3 regions of the Shewanella zhuhaiensis genome follow, and region 1 is predicted to be linked to each of the others. Evidence: predicted binding sites of a transcription regulator. Region 1 holds the regulator's gene; each other region holds the start of a gene.
The links. The regulator MetJ, encoded in region 1, represses methionine synthesis genes. The targets are predictions, from matches to a motif close to TAGACGTCTAGACGTCTA.
Positions count from the first base shown of each region.

Region 2: metE (5-methyltetrahydropteroyltriglutamate--homocysteine S-methyltransferase) is a predicted target of MetJ. The motif match lies at 2,263-2,280, and genes of this name have one in related genera.
Region 3: msrA (peptide-methionine (S)-S-oxide reductase MsrA) is a predicted target of MetJ. The motif match lies at 3,122-3,139, and genes of this name have one in related genera.

Region 1 is NZ_JAKUDL010000001.1:192,883-198,159, reverse strand. Features, by position in the region: gene MJ923_RS00835 (bifunctional aspartate kinase/homoserine dehydrogenase II) at 1-1,020, opposite strand, end outside; gene metB (cystathionine gamma-synthase) at 1,034-2,194, opposite strand; gene metJ (met regulon transcriptional regulator MetJ) at 2,410-2,724, shown strand; gene MJ923_RS00820 (sulfite exporter TauE/SafE family protein) at 2,788-3,516, shown strand; gene MJ923_RS00815 (conjugal transfer protein TraF) at 3,547-4,740, opposite strand; gene nrfD (NrfD/PsrC family molybdoenzyme membrane anchor subunit) at 4,880-5,277, opposite strand, start outside.
Region 2 is NZ_JAKUDL010000003.1:471,594-476,870, reverse strand. Features, by position in the region: gene metE (5-methyltetrahydropteroyltriglutamate--homocysteine S-methyltransferase) at 1-2,188, opposite strand, end outside; gene MJ923_RS11735 (LysR family transcriptional regulator) at 2,353-3,252, shown strand; gene MJ923_RS11730 (HDOD domain-containing protein) at 3,317-4,045, opposite strand; gene MJ923_RS11725 (GDSL-type esterase/lipase family protein) at 4,190-4,786, opposite strand; gene MJ923_RS11720 (TonB-dependent receptor) at 4,867-5,277, opposite strand, start outside.
Region 3 is NZ_JAKUDL010000002.1:831,987-837,263, reverse strand. Features, by position in the region: gene seqA (replication initiation negative regulator SeqA) at 227-835, shown strand; gene pgm (phosphoglucomutase (alpha-D-glucose-1,6-bisphosphate-dependent)) at 879-2,537, shown strand; gene msrA (peptide-methionine (S)-S-oxide reductase MsrA) at 2,616-3,110, opposite strand; gene astE (succinylglutamate desuccinylase) at 3,418-4,464, shown strand; gene MJ923_RS09340 (thiamine pyrophosphate-dependent dehydrogenase E1 component subunit alpha) at 4,617-5,277, shown strand, end outside.

The sequences.
Region 1 (5,277 bases):
GGTGCTTTGCCAATGGGCAAGCGGCGTCAAGCCAGCCTGCTGAGCAGCACTCACCAGGGCTTCGGCATCGCCATCCAGCGACAGGCTGAACAGGGCGACTTCATTCAGATTGGTCACCACAGGCGCACTGGCCTGGGAACTGGTGGGTGCCACCAGAGTAAAATCGGTATGGGGCGCGTAACTTGAGCGCACCGCCATGCTTACCAGGGTGTTGAACAGTGGCTGCAAGGTACGGCTGTGCAGCACAGGCGAGCCCAATCGCGCCAAGCGGTCGGCCTCCGCCAGCGACATGCTCTTGAGCAGCTTGGCATCATTAATTTTGTTCGGGTCGGCATTAAACACCCCTTCCACATCGGTCCAGATAGTCACCCGGTCGATATCGGCGAGGCTGGCAATCAGGGTTGCAGAAAAGTCTGAACCGTTGCGCCCAAGCAGCAGGGTTTCACCGGCAGGATTTGCACAAATAAAGCCTGTGATAACAATGCGTTCTTTTTCATGTTCGGCGAGCATAGCTGCCACTTTTTCGCGGGATTCCTGCTCGCGGATATTGGGCACAGCACCTTCATCGGCTACCAGAATGCTGCAGGCATCCACATGGCTTGCTGCCACGCCGGACTCACGCAACAGCGCTGCCATCAGCCTGGCTGACCAACGCTCGCCAAAACTCACCACATGGCTGGTTTGATAATCGTTGAGGGTTTCCAGCGACAAGAGGCTGACCAACTGTGCCTTATCGGTAGACAGGCGCTCACGCAGATGGCGGGCCTGCTCGGCGCTGAGCAGCTGCTCGATAAGCCCCTGCTGATAGCTTATCAGCACCTGCAATTCTTCCTGCCACAGCTCTTTGGCATCGCGCAGCGAAAGCAGCTTATACAAAAAGTTGGTGGTTTTACCGGCGGCAGATACCACCACCAGATCGTCGCTGTGCCCCTGGGTCAGCAGGATATGGGCCACGCGGCGGTAACAGTCAGCATCGGCCAGACTGGAGCCACCAAACTTATGCAAATGACAACGCGCCATCACTGACTCCTATTTAACAGGCTGCTACGGCAGCCAGGGCGGCCTTGATGTCGGCCACTAAATCTTCTGCATCTTCAATCCCCACCGACAGGCGCAGTAGGGTGTCTTTAATTCCGGCCTCGGCACGGGCCTCTGGCACCATGGCTCTGTGGGTCATGGTGGCGGGTACAGCAATCAGGGACTCCACTCCGCCTAAGCTTTCTGCCACGCTGAAGTGTTGCAGCGATTCAAGGAATGCCACCACTTCTTTCTCGCCGCCAACCAGTTCAAAACTCAGCATAGCGCCAAAGCCTTTTTGCTGTCTTGCGGCAATTTCATGGCCAGGGTGATCGGCAAGCCCAGGGTAGTAGACCTTGCTCACCTGGGGGCTGTTATTCAGCACTTCAACAATGCGCTGGGCATTGGACTGATGCTCACGCACCCGCACACCCAGGGTGCGAATGCCGCGCAGGGTCAGGTAGCTGTCGAAGGCGCTGCCGGTCAGCCCCAGGGTGTTGGACCACCAGTGCAGGGTCTCGCCCAGCTCGGCATCCTTGGCAATCACAGCGCCGCCAACCACATCGCTGTGACCATTGATGTACTTGGTAGTGGAGTGAATAACTATGTCAGCACCGAGCAGCAGCGGTTGCTGCAAAATGGGCGACAGGAAGGTGTTGTCCACCACCACCAGGGCGCCCACCTCGTGGCTGGCATTGCTGATGGCCTGGATATCCACGACCCGCAGCAGCGGGTTGGATGGGGTTTCGAGCCATACCATCCGAGGCTTTTGGGCAATGGCAGCCGCCAGTGCAGCGCCATCGGTCTGATCCACAACAGCCAGCTTGAATGCGCCTTTGTTGGCGAGATTGGTGAACAGACGATAGCTGCCACCGTAACAATCGTGGGGCACAACCAAGAGGTCATCCGGCCCCAGAAGGCTGGTCACCAGGGTAATAGCGGCCATGCCGGTACAGGTCACAACCCCGGTCGCGCCTTGTTCAAGCTCAGCCAGGGCTTCGCCCAGAATACAACGGGTCGGATTACCCGAGCGGCTGTAGTCGAATTTGCGCGGATTCTTGTGGCCATCGAAGGAATAATTGGTCGACAGATAAATGGGAGGAACCACGGCGCCATGCTGGGTGTCGCTCTCGATGCCCTGACGCACCGCGATGGTGGCTGCTTTGCGCTGTGTCATTCTGTGTTCCTCCGGATAGTCTACGACGGAAATAAAGATGTCTGGACGTCTAAATTAACTCAAGCGGACGCCAATCGTCAATAGGCATCGAGACGTTTAGACGTCCAAATATCAGGAAATCTACTGATGTTTGGCGCGTTTTCGCAGCAATAATTTGACTGTATTTCGTAAGGGTTTAAAATCTGCTGCGAAATTTGGATTTAACAGGTGAGTCAATGACTGAATGGAATGGCGAATACATCAGCCCTTACGCTGAGCACGGCAAAAAGAATGAGCAGGTGAAAAAGATCACCGTTTCCATTCCTTTGAAAGTGTTGAAAATCCTGACAGACGAGCGCACCCGCCGCCAGGTTAACAACCTTCGTCATGCCACCAACAGTGAGCTCCTGTGTGAGGCTTTCCTCCACGCCTATACCGGCCAGCCACTGCCAAACGACGATGATCTGTCCAAGGATAAGCCCGATTCTATTCCTTCCGAGGCCAAAAAGCTGATGGATGAGATGGGCATCGAATGGGAAGACATGGAGTAAGCCTCCCTTCCACACTAGCACAAGGACCCCTCCGGGTCCTTGTGTCGTTTCAGGAGCTGGTAAATGTTGTCCGATCCTCTCACTCTGGTGCTGGCGCTGTTAATTATTTTCAGTGGTGCGCTAATCCAAAGCCTGATTGGTTTTGGTCTCGCCGTGGTGGCAAGCCCGCTGCTGTATCTGGTCGAGCCCGAACTGGTGCCTGTGCCTGTTATTCTGATGGGCTTTTCCATTGCCCTGCTCACCTTACTGAGAGAGCGCAGCGCCCTTGAGTTTTCCGGGCTGCAATATGCGCTGCTGGGGCGGATCCCCGGCGGACTTTTAGGCGCAGCATTGCTGCTTGCCGCGCCCACGCCGGTACTTGGCCTCGCCATCGCCACTATCGTATTTTTGGCGGTAGCCCTGAGCCTGCTGCGCCTGAGCGCGCCCATTAACCGCGTGACCCTGTTTATTGCCGGCACCGTCTCCGGCGTGTTTGGTACCATCGCCGCCATTGGCGGGCCACCGATGGCGATACTGCTGGCAGGCAAAGACCCCGGCAAGTTCCGTGCGGCCCTGTCCGCCTTTTTCATTTTCAGCTCGCTGATTGCCTTGAGTATTCTGGCCTTTGCCGGGCTGGTAACCGAGGCTCAGCTTTGGTGGTCAGTCACCCTGTTGCCCGCAGTCGTTGCCGGTTATTGGGTTGCTGGCAAACTGCTTGGCAGAGTCGATAAACAAAAAACCAGAGTCGCAACCCTGGTTTTATGTAGTCTCAGCGCCCTGCTGCTGACACTGAAGTCCCTCGCCGAGCTCTGAACTTAGGCGCCTTCACTCAAGGGCGGGCTTTTAAAAGTGATATGAGCTCTGCAATACGGCGCCGACGGTGTCATTGTCACCCCACATCCCGGTGAGGTCGAGCTTGAAGCCTTCGCCAATCTGAAAACCTGTGCCCACCGAGTAGATATCGGCGGTCATATCATTCAGATCCTGGCGATAACCAAGCCTCAGCGACAGCCAGTCGAGCGCTTGCCATTCTCCGCCAAAACGCCAGTATTTGGTGCCTTCAAGGCCGACAAACTTTTCGTTGTCGGTCAAATCCAAATCGGTGCTCAGCTGCCAACTGGCGCTGGTGTATGCGGCGCCCAGTGTCACCATGGGGCCGGCGCGGTATTTAAGCTGCACCCCTTCTGACTCCACGGTTTCCAGCTCGCGCTCAATTAAATTACGCCCCACCAAGCCCAGGGTCAGGCCGCGCATCGGCATAATGGCAAGACCGGCATCCAGATTGAATCCAGTGTCATCGTTACGGTAATCGTCGCTGTCGAAGTCGCCTGCATCAAAGTTGTTGGCACTGACGGCGTAGTTGAAGCTGTCGAGCCGCTGCAGCTTGGGGGTCAGGCCGATGGTGACCGGCATATTCACTATCGACAGTGGCATGCTGACCGAGAGCGCCAGCTCCGAAGAAGCACCGGCAATCACCCGCCCCTGGGAGGTCAGGTCATCGAGTTCAGGGGGATTCATGGGGTCAAGGGTTTCCAGCAGTACCAAATCGGCATCGCTGATATCCGCCACTGCGACGCCATCGAGATAACTGCGATAATACACGCCCCAGCTCATACCCTTGGTTGGCATGGCAAAGCTGAAACCAATACCGGCTGAGGCATACGCTGTGTTGCCATCAAGCCCCTTAAGGTTGGCCAGCAGGGCAGCGCGGTAGGCATCTATGGCAACCACATCGCCGTTATTGATGGCCGTATCCAGGCCATTGTAGTTATCTTCGAGGGTGTCGAACTTGTCGGTCATATTGTCTTTGTCTGACACTTCGGCCCCCAGCACAGGAATAAGCAGCCCAAAGTCTCCTTCGGTATAACCGGGTAAAGACAGGAGCGCCGGGTTCATCCAGGGGGCCGCCTCCAGGCTGGCTGATGCCACACCAGTGCCGCCCATGGCATCACTGCGGGCTTCAAAAACGTCCTGCGCGCACAATCCATACTGGCTGAACACCAGCCCCAACGAGGCTGCCACGAGCTTTGTTTTCATCCCTTTCTCCCCCCGGCATCGTTCTTTTACGGCATACAGCAAGCCTCCTAAAAGCGTAGTTCAGCCGTGGGGGATTGGCGGAAATTTACGCAAAAAAAGCCCGCAAAATGCGGGCTTTTGGCTGAATCGATTCAAGCGGTCAGGACAGGTAAGATTGACCGGCGTAAAGGATGAAATGCCGCAGTGCCAGCACCCCAATCAGACTGGCGCAGGCCGCGGTTACCATGGCGCTGCGACCATGTTTGCCAGTAAGACGCATCAGCAGCGGTATCCCAAAACCAATGGCTACCACCCCAATCCAGAACACGGCTGCCCACAGCCCACCGGAGAGAGAGGCCAGCGCCGCAGCCGCCGCGCCACCTTTGAAATACAGCGCAGTAAACAGCATAAACAGGAACAGCATTTCCATGCCCATCACCGGCAGCTCGAAGGCGTGTTGCCGCTCAAGGTCACCAGAGGAGCCACCAGAGTGGTCGCCCGAAGCCTGACTGCCATACTTATCGCCACCAAACATCAGCACCGCCAGCAGGCTGTTGG
Region 2 (5,277 bases), on a different contig from region 1:
TAAGGCCACAGTCCGGGTTGACCCAAAGCTGCCGGAGCGGAATGCGCTTGGCCGCCCGTTCCATCAGCGCCACCATGGCCTCCACATCCGGTGTATTGGGCGAGTGAATATCGTACACACCCGGGCCAATTTCGGCCGGGTATTCAAAGTCTTCGAAGGCGCGCAGCAGTTCCATGGCCGAGCGGCTGGTTTCGATGGTGATCACATCGGCATCCATGGCGGCAATGGCAGCTATGGTGTCGTTAAACTCGCTGTAGCACATGTGAGTGTGGATTTGGGTATTATCCCGCACGCAGGCAGCGCTCAGCTTAAAGGAGTCCACTGCCCAGTCGAGATACGTCTGCCAGTCAACGCGGCGCAAGGGCAACCCTTCGCGGAACGCTGGCTCGTCAATCTGGATAATGGCAATGCCTGAGCGCTCCAGATCCGCCACTTCATCGCGAATCGCCAGTGCAATTTGCTTACAGATAGTCTCGCGGCTGATATCTTCCCTGGCAAACGACCAATGCAGAATGGTTACAGGCCCGGTCAGCATGCCTTTCACCGGCTTGTCGGTCAGACTCTGGGCGTACTCGGCCCAGTCGAGAGTCATCGGCCTAGGGCGAGATACATCGCCGTATATCAATGGCGGTTTTACGCAGCGGCTGCCGTAACTCTGCACCCAGCCGTTTTTGGTAAAGCCAACACCCTCGAGCTGCTCACCAAAGTACTCCACCATGTCGTTACGCTCAGCTTCGCCGTGCACCAACACATCTATGCCGAGTTTCAGCTGGCGGTCGATGGTATCGCGGCACACCTGCTTAAGCTGGTTATCGTACTCAAGGACGCTGATTTCACCTTTGCGCAAACGGCTTCTCAGGGCTCGAATGGCCGGGGTCTGCGGGAAAGAACCAATGGTAGTGGTTGGCAAAAGTGGCAGCTTAAGCCGCTGTTGCTGCTGTTGCTGACGGGCAGCAAACGCACTTTGACGCTCAAAATCGGCGCTGGTGAGTGCATCCAGCCTGGCGGCCACCGCGGCATCGGCGGCCTGGGCGCGCTCGGCGCGGCGCGCCGCACATTCGGCGGCAATCGCCGCAGCTTCAGGGCCACTGGGGACGGTCAGCAGGGTATCGAGACTTCTCAGCTCCAACAGCTTTTGCCTGGCAAAGGCGAGCTGACGCTTAAGTTCAGGCTTAAGGGTGGTTTCCACATCGAGATCAACCGGCGTGTGCAGCAGCGAGCAGGAAGTTGCCAACCACAGGCGATCGCCAAGATCTCTTGCAAGCGGGGCAATACGCTCGGCAATCACATCAAGATCGGCGGCCCACACGTTGCGGCCATTGATAAGCCCCAAACTCAGCACCTGCTGCTGTCCAAGCTTGGGCAAAAAGACCTCAAGCTGCTCCGGCGCAGACACCAGATCCAGGTGCAGCCCCGCCACCGGCAGCGCACCTATGATGTCAGCATGATGGGCCACTGAGCCGTAGTAGCTGGTCAAAAGCAGTTTAACCGACACACAGGTAAAAGCCTGGTACGCCGTGGCAAAGGCTGCCTGCCAGCTTTCATCCAGATCCAGCGCCAGCACAGGCTCTTCAATTTGTACCCAGCTCACGCCCTGAGCGGCAAAGCGCGCCAGCAGCTCAGCATAGGTAGCCAGCAGCTGAGGCAACAGGCTTAATTTATCAAACTCACTGCCGTAGGCTTTCGACAAATACAGGAAAGATACGGGGCCCAGAATGCAGGGCTTGGGGTCGTAGCCCAGCGCCTTGACCTCCTCAACTTCATCAAACAACTGAGTCCAGGCGATGGAAAAAGTTTGGTCGGCGTGAAGCTCGGGCACTATGTAGTGGTAATTGGTATTGAAATACTTGGTCATTTCCGCCGCTGCTGCGGCTTTGCCGCTTGGCGCACGGCCACGGGCAACCCTGAACAGGGTATCCAGATCCACCTTATCGCCATCGCGGTGGCGCAAAGGAATAGCATTTAAGGTCGCCGCCAGGGTCAGCACCTGATCGTAATAGGCAAAATCCCCCACCGGCAAACGTTCTACCCCAGCATCAGCCTGCCACTGCCAGTGGGTCTGCCGCAGAGCCTTGGCCTGTGCCAGTAGCTCGCTCTGGGACAACTCTCCACGCCAGTATTGCTCGAGGGCGAACTTCAGCTCACGGCGACGTCCTATCCGTGGGAAACCAAGACTATTTAATTGCATATTGTATACCTTATTGGTTTAATATGAACACAATTCAAAGAGAGACCCCTGTTAAACAAATTTTAATAGGCGTCTGGACGTCTAGAAGTTTATTGTGGTAGTCTTCTGGCAAGCAAACGAATTGCATTCACGGGCAACATGAACAAACTTCATGTGGAGTAGAGATGATAGAGCTAAGACACCTTCGCACCCTGATGGCACTGAAAGAGAGTGGCAGCCTCGCGGCCGCGGCCAAAAAACGCTTTGTCACCCAGTCTGCCTTGTCTCATCAGATTAAAGAGCTGGAAACCCGCATCAACTCGCCTGTGTTTGTGAGAAAAAGTAAACCCCTGTCCTTTACCCAGGAAGGTGCCAGATTGCTGAATCTGGCCGAAGAAATTCTGCCGCGGGTGATGGAAACCGAGTCTGTACTGAAAAAGGGGCTGGAGAGTGATGCCAACCTTATTCGGGTTGGGATTGAATGCCACAGCTGTTTTCGCTGGTTGATGCCTGTGATGGAAGCCTTCCGGGCAGAGTTTCCTGACTCAGATCTGGATCTCTCCAGTCGTCACCTGTTCGACTCCCTCAACGCGCTGGAATCTGGCGAGCTGGACATAGTGCTGACGTCCGATCCTGTGCCCGGCCACCAACTGGCTTATCAGCATCTGTTTGATTTTGAAGTGCGTCTGGCTGTTGCCAACGAACATCCGTTGGCCAACAAGCCACAGGTGCTGCCACGGGATCTGGAAGGACTGCCGATTATCAGCTATCCAGTACCACTGGAGCGCCTGGACTTGTTCAGGCTGTTTCTGGAGCCTGCTGGCGTTACCCCGGGGGTGCAGAAAACCTGCGACCTCACCTCGGTACTGCTGCAACGCATCGCCTGCCAGGATGGTATTGCCGCCCTGCCAAGCTGGTCAATCAGCGAAGCCCAGGGACTCAGCCTGACCAGCGTGCGCCTCGGCGCTGAGGGCTTAAAACGCCCCCTGTTTGGCGCCTACCGTCGTGGCAGTGCCAACTCAAGTCAGCTGCAACGTTATCTGGAACTGGTTGCCGCAGAAGGCATTGCCCGCCAGCCGCGATAACAGCCGATTTATAGAAAAGTACCCATAAAAAAAGCCTGCAAATGCAGGCGTTTTTTTAGCATTCTTACAGTGGATTCAGCAGCAACCCACGCATCGACAACACCCGTCGCAGCACCAGACCGGCTGAGTTGGGGTTTCGGGTCTGACGCAGGTTGTGAGCAATCATAAACTCTTCTTTAAGCTCCTCATCCAGCCCCAGTGAATCAAAGGCTTCCAGCGTCAGCGTCTGCTGTTGGGTATCTATGATTTGCTTGATGATACTGAGCGGGAACGACTCTTCCGACTCAGCATTGAGATAAGCAAAGGCGGTCAGCGCAATGATTTGGCCGAACACGCTGAACAGCGCCAGAGTTTGCACTTCATCCGGGTCTATATGGCTGCCGACATCTTTTAAGCTGTCGACCGCAGAAGCAGCAATGCTCTCGGTCAGGCGCCAGTAGCCCTGCACCAACTTTTTGTACGGCTGGGGCAGCTCATCGAGGCGCTCTTTGAGGTAAAAACTGAAGGCATAGCGGTAAATGTTGACCTGACCCAGGCGAATAAGCGCATCCTTAAGGCTGCGGTTTTTGCTGTTATTGGCTACACCACCAGCGTGAGCAGTGGTAGAGCGCCACAACAAATGCGCCGCCAACGCGGGATCGCTGGACACTATGTCCACCACATTACGCACATCACCGTCTGCGATGATGGCCTTTTTCAGCGGGATAAGGATCCCGCGACGACCAATGACCTGTTCTTCATTGGCAATGATCGCCCTGATTTGAGAAAAAACCTGATGCTCAAGCTCAGTCATGAAACTAACCTATTCTTGTCCGGGCAACGAAATAAGACCTGACCAACACCCGCCCTGGTTATTATTATCGGGGAATTTACCCATAAAATCCTGTTCTCGGTCAAGTTGATTTCCCGGGGTTTGCACTTTTTTAGCCACATGTCATCAAAAGGCACCACTTTGGCTCGCCAAACGGTAAATATCGTCGGCCAAAACCCGGTAACCAGCGTCATTTAAATGAACAGTGTCCGATTTCATGGCGCTGTCAGTCAGGAGCTTGGACAGGGTGTCTTCCAGCAGCGGCAATGAATACTCATCGGCAAGTTCAGCATAAAGGTCCGGTGGCGATAAAAACAATTGCCTGTCGGGTACGGCCACCAACAGCACCGGAATTTGCCTGCCCTGAGCTTCCCTAATCATAGCCGCCAAATTGGCTTTTAGGTCGACCTTGTCGAGGTTTCTGAGAATATCATTGCCACCTTCGAGTAAGATCACCATATCGGGATGGGATTCTTCCAGCACCTCGGCAAAACGGGTAAGCCCTTCGGCGGTGGTTTCACCGGAGATCCCGCCATTGATGACTTCACAGTCACACAGACGGGCCAAGTGCGCCGGATAATCGCCGTCATCCGGGGCACCAACACCCACGGTGAGACTGTCGCCAAAAGCCAGCAGCCGGGCATTCTCGCCCAAATAAGGCAAACGCGGACCGCCACAGGCGCTCAGCATCAATATGATGGCCAAACAATATCTCAGTCGCACAGCTGTCTCCCTTTCAGTACACCTGTTATCGCCGAAAAAAAAGCCGGACACAAGTCCGGCTTTTTGTTTTCAGGCGTTTATCAGTAGCGCACGCCCAAGGTCAGACTGATCTTGCGGCCTTCGCCGGGATAATAGCCATTGCCCCACTCGCTGTAATAGCCAGAAGCGGCGTATTGCTCATCGAACAGGTTATCCACCCGCAGGCTGGCATTGATGGCGTCGATGTTGAAGTTCAGTGCCGCATTGGCAAGCCAGAATGCATCCAACTGGTTGCCTGCGTTGGCATTGTCACCCTCAACAAAGCGGCTGCCGGTATAGCTGGCGTCCAGATACAGCTGCCAGTGCTCTGCAAGGTTCACACCTGCAAAGGCGCGGCCGCTGTGTCTGGCCACCCAGGACAGCGCCTTACCGTCATTGGGGCCTTTGGTAAATTCGGCATCTGTGTACTGGTAGTCCAGCCCCAGTTTAACGGCATCGCTGATTTGCCAGTC
Region 3 (5,277 bases), on a different contig from region 1:
TAGGTGCAAGGCGCGCTGGTATTTTCGCCCTGTTTGCGGCCAGACACTGGCCGGCGCGGCTATTTTTTACCCGTTTAAACCCAGGCGCTGCCAAGTTAGCCGAACTTGGACACGCTTTTCAATTTGGAGCGCTTTATCAATCTGTTGGAGTGGCTTACACTGGGCTTTCTTCGGCGAGTCGGCTTCAAAGAAAGCCGCCAGAGAATACAAAAGGAAAGCATTGGTGATGAAATATATAGAAGTGGATGAAGAGCTCTATCGCTACATAGCCGGCAAAACCGAACGTATTGGCGAGAGTGCCTCCGACATTCTGAGGCGTCTGCTGGGACTGTCGGTCGCCGAAATCACCGAAGCTGCCCCCGTCGATATCAGTGAGCCCAGCATGGAAACCCCACCCGTGGAAACTGCCGCGATTAAGGCCGCTGAGGCGCCATCTTCTGCGGCTCAGGTAGCAGCGGCTGTCATCGAGGCAAAAGCAGAGCAGTCAGCCGATATCGACTTCGCCAACTTACTCAGCGAAACCAGCCTCGATGCGCAAAAAGGCGCCGTAGGCCGTTTCCTGTACGCATTGGAGTGCCTGCACGCTGCCGCTCCAGGCCGTTTCGAGCAGGTGCTGCAAATCCAGGGGCGCGATCGCCTCTACTTTGCCACCTCCAAAGATGCACTGCTTAAGGCCAGTAAATCGGCCAACCCAAAAGAGATTGGTTGTAGTGGTTTTTGGGTAACCACCAATAACAATACCGCGAAAAAACGCACCATTTTGGAAGAAGCCCTGCTGCAGCTTGGCTGCGATCCTGTGCGCGCCAAATCCCTCGGTGAATTGGCACTGGCCTGATTGAGCCACACGTTTTGGATGACTGAATAAAGGATTACACGTCTTGGCAATCCATGACCGCGCGGGCAAGCCCGCCCAGCAAGGGGATCTGGTTAATATCCCCAAACTGATGAGCCACTATTACCGCCTGGTACCGGATGTAAACGATCCGGCCCAGAAAGTCAGCTTCGGCACCTCCGGCCACCGTGGCTGCGCGTTCCATAAAGGTTTTAACGAGCAGCACATTCTGGCCATTGCACAGGCTGTGGTGGATTGGCGTACTCAGGCCGGGATCGGTGGCGCCCTGTATTTGGGAATGGATACCCATGCGTTGTCGCAGGCTGCTTACCTGTCGGTCATTGAAGTGCTGGTTGCCAACCATGTGTGCGTGATTGCCCAGCTCAATGACAGCTTTACCCCAACGCCTGTGGTCAGCCAGGCCATTGTTGCCGCCAATTGTGGCCAGAGCAATGCCGCTGCACTTTGCGATGGCATTATCATCACGCCATCCCACAATCCGCCCCAGGACGGGGGCATCAAGTACAATCCGCCCCATGGCGGCCCGGCTGAAGGCGAGATCACCGGCTGGATTGAAAAACGTGCCAATCACTATCTGCTGCATGCCCTCGATGGTGTGAAGCGGGTTAACTACGGCATTGCGCAAACGCTGCCGTTTTTAAAGCATAAAGATTTGATAGCGCCCTACGTGAACGACCTTGCGCAAGTGGTGGATTTGGCCGCCATCGCCAAAGCTGGCGTGCGTATTGGGGTTGACCCTCTGGGTGGCAGCGGTATTCATTACTGGCAGCCGATCGCCAAACAATATGGGCTTGATATCACTCTGGTTAATCACAGCGTGGACCCGACTTTCGGGTTTATGACCCTGGATAAAGACGGCAAAATCCGCATGGATTGCTCATCGCCCCATGCCATGGCCGGCCTGCTGGTACATAAAGACAAGTTTGATATCTGTGTTGGCAACGATCCTGACTACGATCGCCACGGCATCGTATGCCCGGGCACTGGTCTTATGGATCCGAACCATTATCTGGCCGTTGCCATCGACTATCTGCTGGGCCACAGACCCCAGTGGGCCAAAACCTTAGCTGTGGGTAAGACCCTGGTGTCGAGTTCACTTATCGACAAGGTTTGCGCCGCCCATCAGGTGCCTTTGATGGAAGTGCCGGTGGGCTTTAAGTGGTTTGTCGATGGTCTGGCCGATGGCAGTGTCTGCTTTGGCGGAGAAGAGAGCGCCGGTGCAGCCTTCCTTAAAATGGATGGCACTACCTGGTGTACCGATAAAGACGGCTTCATTCTGGCACTGCTTGCGGCTGAAATTCTTGCTGTGACAGGGAAAACCCCAGCCCAGCGGTATGAAGAGCTGGTTGCCGAGCATGGCCGCTGCTTCTACAAACGTATCGATAGCCCGCTAAACCCCAAGATGAAGGCCAAGTTTGCTGCGCTGAATGCTGAAACCCTCGGGGCAGACGCTGTTGCCGGTGACAAGATAGCCGCGGTGCTGACCAGGGCGCCGGGCAACGATGCTGCCATTGGCGGTATCAAGGTGTGCACCGACAAAGGCTGGTTTGCCGCCAGACCATCGGGCACTGAGCCGCTGTTTAAGCTGTACGCTGAAAGCTTTGTCAGCGAGGCCCATCTCGCTGAGCTGATTGCCGATGCACAGGCTATTCTCGGTGCGGCGCTCAAGGCCATTAAAATCTAAACGCTTTACTTCACAATAAAAAACGCGCCCCATGGCGCGTTTTTTTATCTCTGGATGTACATTTGGAGCCACATAGGCTCAGTATTCAATATGGCAACTGGGCAGGTTGTTCTTATCGAGATAATTCTGATGGTACTCTTCGGCCACGTGGAAGGTTTGCAGCGGTACGATTTCGGTCACTATGTGGCGGCTACCCCAGCGACCAGAGCGGGCGAGGGCAAGTTTGGACGCTTCTGCCTGCTCTTTTTGCAGCTTGTCGTGGAAAAAGATAGTGCTGCGATACTGGGTGCCTATGTCGCCACCCTGTTGGTTGAGGCTGGTTGGGTTATGGTTTTTCCAAAACACCTGCAGCAAATCGTCAAAGCTCACCTGACTTGGATCGAATTCAACCTGCACCACTTCGGCGTGGCCGGTGATGCCTTTTTTTACATCTTCATAGCGGGAATATTTGTCGTTACCGCCCATGTAACCGCAGGTGGCGCTGATCACGCCCGGGATCTGCCGGAAAAAATACTCTACACCCCAAAAACAGCCGGCGCCGAATGTGGCAAATGATGAACTGGATTGTGACATGGAAACCTCTATGGATGTCTGGACGGCTAAATTGTGATGAAACTTTGTCGTAAATGCAATAGGGCGAGGCGGCTTTGTTATCAACTCCGGCGTGGCAATGGCTAAATGATTGAGATCAGGCTTAAATAGCTGTGATAGTATTGGCACAAAAAACTGCATGGCCTCACGGATTGCTGCCGGTTTGACTGCATAACAGTTGTCTGCCGCTCGGCTGTACTGTCCGGCCAACAGGCAGTTATCAGCAAGCAAAGCCTTAGGGAAGGCGTGAAGCTGTCTTCGCCCCTTCCTCAGAGAAAGGAGACCCCAAGTGCTTAACCTACTGCAAGGCTGCAAAGACTTTTTGCATCTCACCCTGTCAAATCCTGAACACCTGGACCCCATAGCCCCCCAACTTCTGCATGGCCACACCAAAGTAAGCCTTTGGGATACAGGCGTACTGCTGTTTGAACCAGCAGGTGGCAACAGCCAAAAAGATGTGGTGCTCTCAAGCGGAGTGCACGGCAACGAAACTGCGCCAATTGAGCTTTGTAATGGCCTTATTCAGGATCTGCTGGAAGGGCGTTTGCAGGTAAAAGAGCGGGTTCTGTTCCTGATTGGTAACCCGGCCGCCATCAACAATGGCACCCGCATCGTAGATGAAAACATGAACCGCCTTTTCAGCGGTGAGCACAGCCGTGGCCCCGGGCTGTCAAACCCTGAGCGGGTAAGAGCCAAAAAGCTTGAGGCCTATGTCACCCGTTTCTTCAGCGAAGGCGCGGCAATCGGCGCAGGCAGGCAGCGAATTCATTACGACTTGCACACTGCCATCCGCGGCTCAAAGCATGAAAAGTTTGCTATTTACCCCTATCGACCCGGCCGCGCTTTCAGTGGCGAGCAAATTATGTTCCTGGCGGCGAGCGGCGTAGATACCGTGCTGTTCCACCACGAACCGACCACAACTTTCAGTTATTTCTCCTCCGAACTGTTCCGCGCCGACGCCTTTACCATAGAGCTTGGCAAGGTGTATCCCATGGGGCAGAACGACATGAGCAAGTTCGACAGCACCCGCGAAATGTTCAAGCGCCTTATCTGTACTGAGCCGCTGGAATTGCCAGCCTTTGATGCCACTCAGGTGAACCTCTACCAGGTTTGCAGGGTCATTAATAAGGAAGCCGACGACTTTGAATTTACCTTCAGCACCGATGTAGAGAACTTTACCGCCTTCCCCCGTGGCCATGTGATTGCCCGTCAGGCCGGTAAGGACATACTGATTGAGCAGGAAACCGAAGCTGTGGTCTTCCCCAATGCCAAGGTGCCTATTGGCCAGCGCACTGTGATCATGCTGGTACCCGCGGTAAATCCACACGTGGAATAAGGCTGTAAAGCAATTAATACATGCATTCGGGGGAAACTTGTCCCCCGTCATAGTGTAATGATTGTCAGGTAGTTTACGTTAACGTAATGTTCATCCCGCGTTTTACATACAGGCCTGGTTGTGCCCGGCCACAATGATAACAAGAGCAGAATATGAGCAACGCAACAACAAACCAAGAGACTGTGCATAAGGTCTCCTTCCTCGACAGGGAGTCGCTGCACATCCCCATTCTCAAGATCCTTCAGGCCGACGGTACGCCTTACGAGGAAGCCGTTCTCCCGCAAATCGACGAAGCCCTTGCCAAGCGCATCTATGACGCCTGTGTGTTCACCCGGGTGCTGGATGAGCGCATGTTGGGTGCACAGCGCCAGGGTCGTATCAGTTTTTACATGACCTGTACCGGTGAAGAAGCCGCTATTCTCGGCAGCGCAGCTGCCCTGGATGACAAAGACGTTATCCTGGCACAATACCGCGAGCACGCCGCCCTGCGCTATCGCGGTTTTACCACCGAACAGTTTATGAACCAGATGTTCAGTAACGAAAAAGATCTCGGTAAAGGCCGCCAGATGCCGATCCATTACGGTACGGCAGCGCTGCATTATCAAACCATTTCCTCGCCACTGGGCACTCAAATCCCGCAGGCCACCGGCGTGGGTTACAGCCTGAAAATGAAAGGCGAGCGCAATGTCGCCATTTGTTACTTTGGTGAAGGCGCAGCTTCTGAAGGCGACTTCCACGCCGGTCTGAACATGGCTGCGGTGCTGAAAGCGCCGGTAATTTTCTTCTGCCGTAACAACGGCTACGCCATTTCCA